Regions from separate parts of the Enterobacter sp. 3U4 genome, predicted to be linked through region 3. Evidence: predicted binding sites of a transcription regulator. Region 3 holds the regulator's gene; each other region holds the start of a gene.
The links. The regulator Fur, encoded in region 3, represses iron uptake genes when iron is present. The targets are predictions, from matches to a motif close to ATAATAATGAGAACNACTATCAA.
Positions count from the first base shown of each region.

Region 1 (3,111 bases), 650 kb from region 3:
CTGCTCCTCGCTTGAGATCCAGTTCTGCGCGGTAGGTGTAGAGAAGGCGGAAGAGTGGATGTGGCTGGAATCCGCGGGAATTTCCCAGTTCCAGGGACATCTTTTTGCCAGCCCACGACACGGCGGTATTCCCGCTATTGCCTGGCCGGAGAAAAAGTTCGACTTATGATAATGCTGTACACAATCGGACAGAGTTAACTGTACGAACGGCAAATTTTATACAACAATGTATTAACAGGTGAAGGGAGAAGCATCCCATTCACCTGAGCAAAATGCGGTCTTAGTTATACAAATGGTGTGTACAATCTGATAAGGTTGGTGCAGTTAGGTATGGAAGTTCTGAGCGTGAGGGAGTTAATGGCCTATTACAGTATCGGCGAAGTGGCCGAACGATGCGGTATCAACCCCGTTACGCTGCGTGCCTGGCAGCGCCGTTATGGATTGTTGAAGCCGCAGCGAAGCGAAGGGGGGCATCGTCAGTTTGACGATGAAGATATCCTCCGCATAGAAGAGATCAAGCGCCTGATGAAAAGCGGCGTCTCGGTCGGAAAAGTCAAAGCCTTGCTGGAAAACAAGGAAGTTCTGACTCAGGGCAACTGGGTCTCGTTCCAGGAAGAGATGATGACCGTTCTGCGCTACGCCAGCCCGGCAAAGCTGCGCGCCAAAATGGGCGAATTCCGCCGCGATCACCCGATAGATGCCCTGATTGACAATATTATTTCTCCCGTCCGTCAGCGCATGAATCAGGATCAAAACACCGTGCGTCACATGGCGAGCCTGTTTGACGGTGTCCTGATCGAATTCGCGATTGCAAGCCTGGCGGAGTCCCGCAAAAAAGCCGGTAAAGACGCGCTCCTGATTGGCTGGGAATGCGATGACCGCACCCACCTCTGGCTGGAAGCCGCGCGCCTGTCGCAGAAGGGCTGGCACATTGACGTCCTGGCAGAACCGATTGATTCGCCGCGTCCTGAACTTTTCCCGGGGCAAAAAATCTTCGTCTGGACGGGGAAATCCCCCACGCCTCGCCAGCAGGAACAGCTCGACCACTGGCGTGAGCAGGGTTTTGCTGTCTCATTCCATCACTGAGTGTAAGAGGCCTTGAGGGCCTTTTTTTGTTTTTATCACTTTCTGCGCAAAAGCTATCTCAAAAATAGGCATTTCCGATGCATATTTTACTTTTCGCTTCTCCGTCACAAACGCCACGACGAAATGCATTATTAATCAATGCATTGAACAATTAAATCCATCCTGACTGCATCCTCTCACAGGGTCTATGCTTAATAAAAGTAGGCAAAAAGGGCGGTTAAGCCGAATGCCCCTGCTGACAGAGGGTTGAAGTGATAATCGTTATCACTAACATGGTGTTATGCCCTGATGGCTTATCAGATGAGGTGGACCTATGGAACTGCATTCAGAAACCTTTAATCCTGCCGATTTCACCTGGCGCGGGTTAACGCTCACGCCAGCGGCTGCGGCACATATTCACGAGCTGGTAGCGAAAAAGCCCGAGATCCTCGGCGTGCGTTTGGGTGTCAAACAAACCGGCTGCGCAGGTTTCGGTTACGTTCTCGATACCGTCACCGAGCCCGAAAAAGATGACCTGGTGTTCGAGACCGACGGCGCGAAACTGTACGTCGCGTTGCAGGCCATGCCCTTTATCGACGGCACCGAAGTGGACTACGTCCGCGAAGGCTTAAATCAGTTATTCAAATTTCATAACCCGAAAGCCCAGAACGAATGCGGCTGCGGCGAAAGCTTTGGGGTATAGGCGGAACTATGTCTCGTAATACTGAAGCAACGAGTGAAGTAAATACCTGGAGCGGCGGGCACCTCAACTATAAAGAGGGGTTCTTCACCCAGCTGCAGACCGATGAGCTGGCGAAAGGCATCAACGAAGATGTCGTGCGGGCGATCTCGGCGAAACGCAATGAGCCAGAGTGGATGCTGGAGTTTCGCCTGAGCGCCTTCCGCGCCTGGCTGGAGATGGAAGAGCCGCACTGGCTGAAAGCGCATTATGACAAGCTGAACTACCAGGATTACAGCTACTACTCCGCGCCGTCCTGCGGCAGCTGTGACGACACCTGTGCCTCGCAGCCCGGCGCGGTGCAGCAAACCGGCGCTGAGAATAGCTTCCTCAGCAAAGAGGTGGAAGAAGCCTTTAACCAGCTGGGCGTACCGGTGCGCGAAGGAAAAGAGGTGGCGGTGGACGCTATCTTTGACTCGGTCTCGGTGGCGACCACCTACCGCGAGAAGCTGGCAGAGCAGGGGATCATTTTCTGCTCCTTCGGCGAAGCGATTCACGATCATCCGGAACTGGTGAAAAAGTACATCGGGACCGTAGTGCCTTCAAACGATAACTTCTTTGCGGCACTTAACGCAGCGGTGGCCTCGGACGGTACCTTTATTTACGTGCCGAAAGGCGTGCGCTGTCCAATGGAGCTTTCCACCTATTTCCGTATTAATGCCGAAAAAACCGGCCAGTTCGAACGTACCATTCTGGTGGCCGATGAGGGGAGCTACGTCAGCTATATCGAAGGATGCTCCGCCCCGGTCCGCGACAGCTATCAGCTGCACGCGGCGGTGGTGGAGGTCATCATCCATAAAGACGCCGAGGTGAAATACTCGACGGTGCAAAACTGGTTCCCCGGCGACGGCAATACCGGCGGTATTCTCAACTTCGTGACCAAGCGTGCGCTGTGCGAAGGGGAAAACAGCAAGATGTCGTGGACTCAGTCCGAAACCGGCTCGGCCATCACCTGGAAATACCCGAGCTGCATCCTGCGAGGGGATAACTCCATCGGCGAGTTTTACTCGGTGGCGCTCACCAGCGGCCATCAGCAGGCGGATACCGGCACCAAGATGATCCACATTGGTAAAAACACCAAATCGACCATTATCTCGAAAGGTATCTCCGCTGGACACAGCCAGAATAGCTATCGCGGGCTGGTGAAAATCATGCCGACGGCCACCAATGCGCGAAACTTTACCCAGTGTGACTCGATGCTGATTGGCGCAGACTGCGGCGCACATACCTTCCCGTACGTCGAATGCCGTAATAACACGGCCAAGCTGGAGCACGAGGCGACCACGTCACGAATTGGGGAAGATCAG
Region 1 is NZ_CP136665.1:1,994,097-1,997,207, reverse strand. It holds gene RVY89_RS09430 (diguanylate phosphodiesterase) at 1-169, shown strand, start outside; gene RVY89_RS09425 (MerR family transcriptional regulator) at 358-1,086, shown strand; gene sufA (Fe-S cluster assembly scaffold SufA) at 1,400-1,768, shown strand; gene sufB (Fe-S cluster assembly protein SufB) at 1,777-3,111, shown strand, end outside.
Region 1: sufA (Fe-S cluster assembly scaffold SufA) is a predicted target of Fur. The motif match lies at 1,338-1,360, and genes of this name have one in related genera.

Region 2 (3,111 bases), 2.1 Mb from region 3:
CGGGAAGAGGAGCCTGCGCGTCAGGCGCGCGACGACGCTAACGAAGAGTACGAGAAGTATCGCGAGCAGCATCACGATGCCGAAGTACGGCTGCGCAAGGGCAGAGATCTTTCGGAAGAGGATCGGAACGAGCTCAAGCGTCTCTGGCGTCAGGCGAGCAAGCTCTGCCACCCGGACCTGGTTGCAGACGATCTGAAAGAGGAAGCCAACGCGATGATGGTGCAGCTCAATCAGGCGAAGCAGCGTGGTGACGTTAAAACCATTCGCTCACTGGTGGCCCGCCTGCAGCAGGGCTTCGAGCCGCTGATGGCAAGCGACAGGCTGAACGATCTGGAACGTATCCGCAAGAAAATGGCGCAGGTGCGAGAGCAGATCGACATCTTAGTGAACGAGCTGGCGGAACTGGAGAAAGAGGAATCCTGGCTGCTGGTCTCGTCGCTCAACAATATGGAAGCGTACTTCGCTCAGCAGGAGAAAGCGCTGCACGAGGTCCGCGCCTCGCTCGAACATCAGGTGAACGAAGCGCAGCTGGATTCTGCCGCCTGATTATTTGGCGTGCCAGTATGCGCTGGCACGCACCAGTTGAGGGTCAATCGCGTCGGTTTCAAACTGACGGCTCAGCGTCTTCACCACCTTCCCTTCCCCGGTCAGCCAGATGAAGTAGTCTTCCCCAGGAACAGTCAGCGCCGCCAGATGGTCCGCGACTGCCTGCTCGCTATGGCCCACCACCCAGGTGATGTTGAACGCGCTCAGGTGCGCCAGATAGTCCTTATACGATTCATCCCCAACCGTCACGACCGCCTGCACGTCCGGGCGAACCGGCAGTTGCGCAATGCTCTCTAAGCGTCGACGCAGCGCGGGCATGCCGGACTCGTCGCACACGTACAGCTGCCAGGCGTAATCCTCCGGCACCACCAGCGAACCGCGCGGGCCGCCGATGGTCAGCTTATCGCCTACCTTCGCCTGTAGCGCCCATCCGCTGGCTATGCCGCCGTCATGAATGAAGAAATCGAGTACCAGCTCATGATTTGCCTCGTCGTAAATTGGCGTATAGTCGCGCGCCTGAGGACGTACGCCGTCGCCCCATTCAATGCCTTCATCGGTGACCACCGGCGGCGTAAACGTCGTCCCGGGTGCCGGGAAAAAGACTTTGGTATGGTCGTCGAAACCGCGGGAGCTAAAGCCCTCCAGCGCCTCGCCGCCTAGCACAATGCGCTGGAAACCCGCGCTGGCGCGCTCAACGCGGAGCACCGTCAGCTCGCGAAAACGCAGGTCATTACGAACACGCTGTGGGTAACGGGTAGATGCCATTTGTAGCCCCTTCTCTGATGAATACGATATATCTAAATCAATTTTCAAATGATAATGATTACTAATAAGGAGAAATGCAAGATCTTTTAGATTGCATCTGAATATATCTTAGATATAGTTTAGATATATCAATTTGACGGACATATTATGCGACACGAACACGATGGAGGCGGGCGTCGACCGCGCTTTTTCGGCCACGGCGATCTGCGGCTGGTGATTCTGGATATCCTGACCCGCAGCGCGAGCCACGGCTACGAGCTGATCAAAGAGATCGAGAATCTGACCCAGGGAAATTACACCCCGAGCCCCGGAGTGATCTATCCAACCCTGGATTATCTTCAGGATCAGTCCTTTATCACCATTACGGAAGAAGAGAGCGGTCGTAAGAAGATTGCGATTTCCGCTGAAGGACAACGCTGGCTGGACGAAAACCGGGAACAGCTGGAACAGATCCAGGTGCGTATCAAAGCGCGCAGCGTCGGTTTTCAGCTGCGCAAAAACCCGCAGATGAAGCGGGCGCTTGATAACTTCAAGGCGGTGTTAGACCTGAAGGTAAATCAGGGAGAGCTCAGCGACGCGCAGCTCAAGCAAATTATCGGCGTCATTGACCGCGCGGCGCTCGAGATCTCCCAGCTGGACTAAGCCGGAACGTGCTCGCTCACGCGGAAGACGCGTACCAGCTCTTTCAGGTGCATCGCCTGTTCGTTAAGCGATGCCGCCGCAGCCACAGACTCCTCCACCAGCGCGGAGTTCTGCTGGGTGGTGGCGTCAATCAGGCCAATCGCGCTGTTAATCTGCGAGATACCTTCCGTCTGCTCGTGGCTGGCCTGGCGAATTTCCCGCAGAATCACGTCCATCTCCTCCACGTTACCGACCATCCCGTTAATCAGCCCACTCGCTTTTTCGACCAGGTTCATCCCGTCCTGAGTCTGGCTGGTGGAGCTTTCAATCAGCTCACGGATTTCGCTGGCAGACGACGCGCTCTTCTGGGCAAGCTGGCGCACCTCGCCGGCGACAACCGCAAAGCCGCGGCCGTGTTCGCCGGCGCGCGCCGCTTCCACCGCCGCGTTCAGCGCCAGAATGTTGGTCTGGAAGGCAATGGCGTCGATCAGGTCGATAATGTCGGACATCCGGTTCGATGTGTCGTTAATCAGGCGCATTTTGCTGGTCACCTGCTTCATCATCTCTCCGTTGTTTTTGACCACCGTGGCGGCATCCGCCGAGAGGTTGGTGGCTTCCCCGGTATGCGAGGCGGTATTTTTCACCGTCGCGGTGATCTGCTCCATCGAGGCGGCGGTCTGTTCGACAGAACTTGCCTGCTCTTCCGTGCGCGCCGCCAGATCCTGGTTTCCGGCAACAATCTGCGCGGCCGCGCTGGAGATGTTCTCCGAGCCGGTTTGCACCTGCTGCACAATGTCCAGCAGTCGCGTCTTCATCTCCATCAGCGCATGCAGCAGCAGACCCGTTTCGTCTTTGCCGTGTGGCGTGATGCTGCCCGTCAGATCGCCCTCTGAAATGGCTTTAGCAAAATTCACCGCCTCGCCGAGCGGACGAGTGATAGCGCGCACGATAAACCAGCCGATCAGGCTTCCTGCCCCGATGCTAAAGAGCGTGAGCAGGATCAGCAGCAGGCGGTTAGACCTGAAATCCCCTTCCACCTGCGCGCCTGCACTCTGCATCTCGCTGTTTTGAATGGTAATCAGCTCCTTTACCTTCGCTTTATAAGCCTGCTGCACGGCGAGGGTGGTGGTCATCATTTCCTGAATGGCGCCCGCACGATTGTTGTTCTGCACCGCCTGC
Region 2 is NZ_CP136665.1:4,778,917-4,782,027, reverse strand. It holds gene RVY89_RS22800 (DNA repair protein) at 1-546, shown strand, start outside; gene RVY89_RS22795 (siderophore-interacting protein) at 547-1,311, opposite strand; gene RVY89_RS22790 (PadR family transcriptional regulator) at 1,459-1,953, shown strand; gene RVY89_RS22785 (methyl-accepting chemotaxis protein) at 1,950-3,111, opposite strand, start outside.
Region 2: RVY89_RS22795 (siderophore-interacting protein) is a predicted target of Fur. The motif match lies at 1,360-1,382, and genes of this name have one in related genera.

Region 3 (3,111 bases):
TTCGCCGCTATCTTGCTGATACTACAAATTGATTAAAAAGAGAGCGACTGGAAGGCTGCGGGCTTCCAGTCGTTGGCGCGCCGTTATTGGTGATGTATGATGGCGCGCTTATCGCCCGGGCATTAGCAGGGCGGCGTGTTTCCCCCGAAGTCTCAGAATCATGGCCAAAGAACAAACGGACCGTACGACACTAGATCTGTTCGCGAATGAGCGTCGCCCGGGACGACCGAAGACGAATCCGCTTTCGCGCGATGAACAGCTGCGTATCAATAAACGCAATCAGCTTAAACGCGATAAAAATCGTGGGCTTAAGCGTGTCGAACTGAAGCTTAACGCCGACGCCGTCGATGCGCTGAACGAGCTGGCTGACGCGCGAAATATCAGCCGCAGCGAGCTCATTGAAGAGATGCTGATCGCCCAGCTTGAGACGTTGCGCGGCCAGGCATAAGTCTGAAAATTCCCTTAATTACCCTTTTCATGTAGCACAGAGTGCAGTCCTGCGCGATAGCAGTTTCCGCAGGGTTGCCAGTTCTGCTATTATTGCCCTTATCCGTGGCCGAATTGCGCCACCATACTATTAAGTTTCAAGAGGTTATTTTACTCATGGCAATCATCGGCATTTTCTTTGGCAGTGATACCGGCAATACCGAAAATATCGCAAAAAACATTCAAAAACAGCTCGGTAAAGACGTTGCTGATGTGCATGACATCGCCAAGAGCAGCAAAGAAGATCTGGAAGGCTATGACATTCTGCTGCTGGGTATCCCAACCTGGTACTACGGTGAAGCCCAGTGCGACTGGGATGATTTCTTCCCGACGCTGGAAGAAGTCGACTTCAACGGTAAGCTGGTTGCCCTGTTTGGCTGCGGCGATCAGGAAGACTACGCCGAATACTTCTGTGACGCGCTGGGTACCATCCGCGACATCATTGAGCCGAATGGCGCGGTTATCGTAGGCCACTGGCCGACCGCCGGTTACCACTTCGAAGCGTCTAAAGGCCTGGCCGATGACGATCACTTCGTGGGTCTGGCCATCGACGAAGACCGTCAGCCAGAACTGACCGCTGAGCGCGTCGAGAAATGGGTTAAGCAGATCCGTGAAGAACTGCACCTGGACGATATTCTTAACGCCTGATTTTTATCGCGGCGCAACGGCGGTTGCGCCCGTGCACCAGGTCAAACCGATTAAATTAATTGCTACAATCTTTTAACTTTTTCGCCCAGACCTGTACAATGTCTCCCTGATAAAATGTGGTTTTTCATTGAGCAAGTTTGTTGGTGATACCCCATTTTTATAAGCATATTTTGCCTGAGACTTGCAGTTTTCATTTAGCCATGGCAGTTCTATAATGAGACGCATTATCCCAGGTGCATTTTCTGTCACTTCCTACAGAAGTGAATCGTTTAGCAACAGGACAGATTCCGCATGACTGACAACAATACCGCATTAAAGAAGGCTGGCCTGAAAGTTACGCTTCCTCGGTTAAAAATCCTCGAAGTGCTTCAGGGTCCAGACAATCACCATGTCAGTGCGGAAGACCTCTATAAACGTCTTATCGACATGGGTGAAGAGATTGGGCTGGCTACCGTCTATCGCGTGCTGAACCAGTTTGATGACGCGGGCATTGTTACCCGTCATAATTTCGAAGGCGGTAAATCTGTTTTCGAACTGACTCAGCAGCAGCACCACGATCACCTGATCTGCCTCGATTGCGGCAAGGTCATTGAATTCAGCGATGATTCCATCGAGTCACGCCAGCGTGAAATCGCCGCGCGTCATGGCATCCGCCTGACCAACCACAGCCTGTACCTTTACGGTCACTGCGCTGAAGGCGACTGCCGCGAAGACGACCACGCGCACGACGCGAAATAATCAGTATTCATACTCTGAGCCAGCCGCAAGGTTGGCTTTTTTTTGCCTGTAAAAAGTCCGGTGGCGCTGCGCTTACCGAGCCTACGGGCTATGACACCTTTGTAGGACCGGTAAGCGCAGCACCACCGGGCGTAAAGCACTTATTTATTGTTATTGCGTATCTCGTTCCAGATCTTATCGCAACGCTTCGCCACTTCCTGATCGTTACCGGTTTTACGTGCCTGAATGCAGGCCTGGTAATCCATCACGCGGACGTTCTCCTGCGTCGCGAACTGCTCGTGTGCTTTCTCTTTCTTCAACACGTTCAGCACGCTCTGACAGGCTTCAATCTTCTCCGGCGATCCTTCCGCAGTATTAATGCAGGCGCTATACGCCTCCTTCAGACGGGTGTCCTCTTTCGGTGCCTGTGTCTGAGCGCACGCCACCAGCCCTGATGCCAGCAACGCGACGATTACGATTTTTTTCATCATGTACAGTCTCCATACCGGCGGGACTCAGCCCGCCGGTGCGTTCATCAGAAGATAGTGAATGGGGCGATAACCATGAATTTCACGTCACGTTCATCCTGGAAGATGTTGCCGTAACCGCCCGCGTAGCTCGGGATATCGGAGTGGTTGTCGTACTGGGTGAAATGCAGTTTGAACATCGTGCCTTTCGCGCGGCCATCCTGCAGGGTATAGATAGCATCCAGGCTGTAGGAAGACTCTTTCAGGCGATAGTTTGGATCGTAGTAAGCATCCGGTGTTGCCATGTCGGCAGGTTTTGCATCCCAGGCGTAAGCGTAAGAAGCGCCCACCGCCCAGCCAGGCAGGTTCCAGTTTTTCAGGTCGTACATTGCGCCGAAGAAGACCGCTTTCTCGCCGTCTGCGTTGAAGTCTGAGCGGTTATCCCACCAGATATCAAGACGACCGTTGGAGGAAGCGTAGGTCGGGGTCATACGCTGCAGGAAGTAGCCCTGCTGCCCTTCTGCTTTCACCCATGTGCCTTCCAGACGCAAATCAACCTGACCAACCTTGTAGCCAAAGGTGAGCGCCTGCAGCCAGGCGGTACCGTCGTAGATGTCGTTAACGCCACCGTTACTGACTTTATCGCGCGTACCGTAGAACTGGTAGCTGGTACTCAGCGGGCTACCCGCGACATCAAACTTATAGCTGGCCTTAGCAAAGTACTGATCGATATAACCTTGCGCCTGGCCAAATGCCGCTTCGAGAACCAGATCGTTTTTGAAGTCGTATTTCG
Region 3 is NZ_CP136665.1:2,648,412-2,651,522, forward strand. It holds gene ybfF (esterase) at 1-32, shown strand, start outside; gene ybfE (LexA regulated protein) at 161-448, shown strand; gene fldA (flavodoxin FldA) at 604-1,134, shown strand; gene fur (ferric iron uptake transcriptional regulator) at 1,426-1,872, shown strand; gene chiQ (ChiQ/YbfN family lipoprotein) at 2,013-2,339, opposite strand; gene chiP (chitoporin ChiP) at 2,387-3,111, opposite strand, start outside.

Region 4 (3,111 bases), 2.2 Mb from region 3:
ACGAAGGCGACATGATTTTCGCCGCCGAAAACATGACCGTTGAACAGATGGCGCTGACCATCCGTCACGGCAGCGGCATCGTATGCCTGTGTATTACCGAAGATCGTCGTAAGCAGCTTGAGCTGCCGATGATGGTCGAAAACAACACCAGCGCCTTTGGTACCGGTTTTACCGTGACCATTGAAGCGGCGCATGGCGTGACCACCGGTGTGTCTGCGGCTGACCGTCTGACCACCGTACGTGCAGCGATTGCTGATGGTGCGAAGCCATCCGATCTGCACCGTCCAGGTCACGTCTTCCCACTGCGTGCGCAGGCGGGCGGCGTGTTGACCCGCGGTGGTCACACCGAAGCGACGATCGATCTGGTGACGCTGGCTGGCTTCAAACCTGCTGGCGTGCTGTGCGAATTGACCAACGATGACGGCACCATGGCGCGCGCGCCGGAGTGCATCACCTTTGCCCGCCTGCACAACATGCCGGTAGTAACGATTGAAGATCTGGTTGAGTATCGCCAGGCGCACGAGCGCAAAGCCAGCTGATAATAAAAAACGCCGGGATGTCCCGGCGTTTTTTTACCCGATTCCTGCGGTCTGCAGCAGAACCAGACTTAATCCCATCACCGACATTCCGCACAGCACGCCATAGCTGGGGTTGTTGTTAGGATCGATCTCCTTCGCCAGCGGCATCAGTTCATCCACCGAAAGCGCAACCATGATCCCGGCTACCGCTGCCATAATCGCCGCCATCACTACCGGAGAGACCAGGCTACCGAGGATGAGCCAGGCCAGCACGCCGCCAAGGATTTCGGCCATCCCGGAAATACCCGCCCAGAACACCGCGGTACGTTTCGAGCCCGTTGCGGCATACACGGGCCCAGCCACGGCCAGCCCTTCAGGAATATTGTGTAAGGCGACCGCCAGCGCGATGCCAAAGCCCATCTCAAGATTGCTGCTGGCCGTCACGTAGGTGGCGACCCCTTCCGGAAAGTTATGCAGACTGATGCCAAGCGTTAACAGTACGGCGGTACGCTTGATATTGCGCGGCATGGGCGTCACGTTTTTTTGCATTAAATCCTGCGGATGCGCGTGCGGCAGCATCCGATCGAGGGCAAAGTATCCCAACAGACCAAAGACAAACATGCCGTAGCCCAGCAGTGGAGACATGCCTTCTGTGCCCAGCGCGGCAGGCAGCATCTCCATCAGGGAGATGAGCAGCATGATCCCGGCAGCAAAGCCCAGTGAGAAGGCCAGCAAGCGGTTAGAGGGCTTTTGGCCGAGCACGCCGAGAAGCGCACCGATGAAGGTCGCGGCGCCCGCCAGTATGGTCAGGATCAAGGGGACTGACATGCATTGCTCCTTATGATAATGATTCTCATTAATATAAATGATTCATTTCTGGCAAAGCGAGGGGGAAAACCCGGCTTTACACATTCCTTACATTCAAATTTCCTGATGATGATCTTCACGCTTATCTGCGTTCATCTTTGCCGGATTGCGCGTAATGTAGCACCATTAAATTGACACCTTCTGTAAGGATATCACCATGACTTCTTCCCGTATGCCAGCCCTGTTTTTAGGCCACGGCAGCCCAATGAACGTTCTGGAAGACAACGTCTATACCCGCGCCTGGCGTCATCTGGGCGAGACGTTGCCGCGTCCGAAAGCGATCGTGGTGGTCTCTGCACACTGGTTTACCCGTGGAACAGGCGTGACCGCCATGGAAGCGCCAAAAACCATTCATGATTTTGGCGGCTTCCCGCAGGCGCTGTACGACACGCATTATCCGGCCCCCGGCTCGCCTGAGCTGGCACAAAGGCTGGTGGATTTGCTGGCGCCTGTCTCTGTGACGCTGGATAAAGAAGCCTGGGGCTTTGACCATGGCTCCTGGGGCGTTCTGATTAAAATGTATCCTGACGCGGATATCCCGATGGTGCAGTTGAGCATCGACAGCACCAAACCGGCCGCCTGGCATCTGGAGATGGGCCGTAAGCTGGCGACCCTGCGTGATGAAGGCATCATGCTGGTGGCGAGCGGCAACGTGGTGCATAACCTGCGTACCGCACGCTGGCACGGTGAGAACACGCCGTACCCATGGGCGATCTCTTTTAACGACTACGTCAAAGCGAACCTGACCTGGCAAGGCCCGGCTGAGGCGCATCCGCTGGTGAACTATCTGGATCACGAAGGCGGTTCGCTCTCTAACCCGACGGCTGAACACTTCCTGCCGTTGCTGTACGTTCTTGGCGCGTGGGATGGTCAGGAGCCGGTTACGATCCCGGTCGACGGGATCGAGATGGGAAGTCTGAGTATGCTGTCGGTGCAGGTGGGGTAATAAAAGCAAAACGGCAACTTCAGGTTGCCGTTTTTAGTGTTTGCACGCTCTCCCTGTCGGAGAGGGCTGAGGTGAGGGCATCAGGCCGCAGTCTTATTCCACAAAAATATGCGGATAAAACCGCGACAGATCCTGCGTGATCAGCGCGCGATCTTCGCGAATACCAATCCCGGCCGGCCGATCGTTGATAAGCCAGCTGCCAATCAGCGTATAGCTGTCACCAAATTTCGGCAGTTGATAGAACTCCTGGACGATCATCCCTTCTTCGCCGTACGGCCCTTCAACCGCTTCCAGCGTCTTACCGTTTTCGATAATCGACACGTTCGCACCTTCGCGAGAGAAGATCGGCTTAACGACGTATTTCTCCATCTGCGGGTAATTATCTTCCGCAAAGTAGGCCGGCAGAAGGTTAGGGTGATTCGGGAACATCTCCCACAGCATCGGCAGCAGGGCTTTGTTGGAGATGATGCTCTTCCAGGCCGGCTCCAGCCAGCGCACGCCAGCATCTTCCAGCTTGGTGGAGAACATCTCGCGCAGCATATATTCCCACGGGTAGAGCTTGAACAGGTTGCTGATCACCTGATCCTGCATGTCCGTGAACTGACCCTTTTCACCCAGGCCGATATCCTCGATATAGAGGAACTCGGTCGCCACTTCCGCTTCGGCGGCGCAGTCCTGCAGATACTGAACCGTGCCACGGTCTTCTTCCGTGTCGCGGCAGCAGGCGAGATGCAGCAGGTTGAAGCCAAACTGCTCGCGCAGCTCGGCGAAGCGCTCGAT
Region 4 is NZ_CP136665.1:32,558-35,668, forward strand. It holds gene ribB (3,4-dihydroxy-2-butanone-4-phosphate synthase) at 1-539, shown strand, start outside; gene zupT (zinc transporter ZupT) at 573-1,346, opposite strand; gene ygiD (4,5-DOPA-extradiol-dioxygenase) at 1,543-2,331, shown strand; gene RVY89_RS00190 (glutathionylspermidine synthase family protein) at 2,425-3,111, opposite strand, start outside.
Region 4: zupT (zinc transporter ZupT) is a predicted target of Fur. The motif match lies at 1,359-1,381, and genes of this name have one in related genera.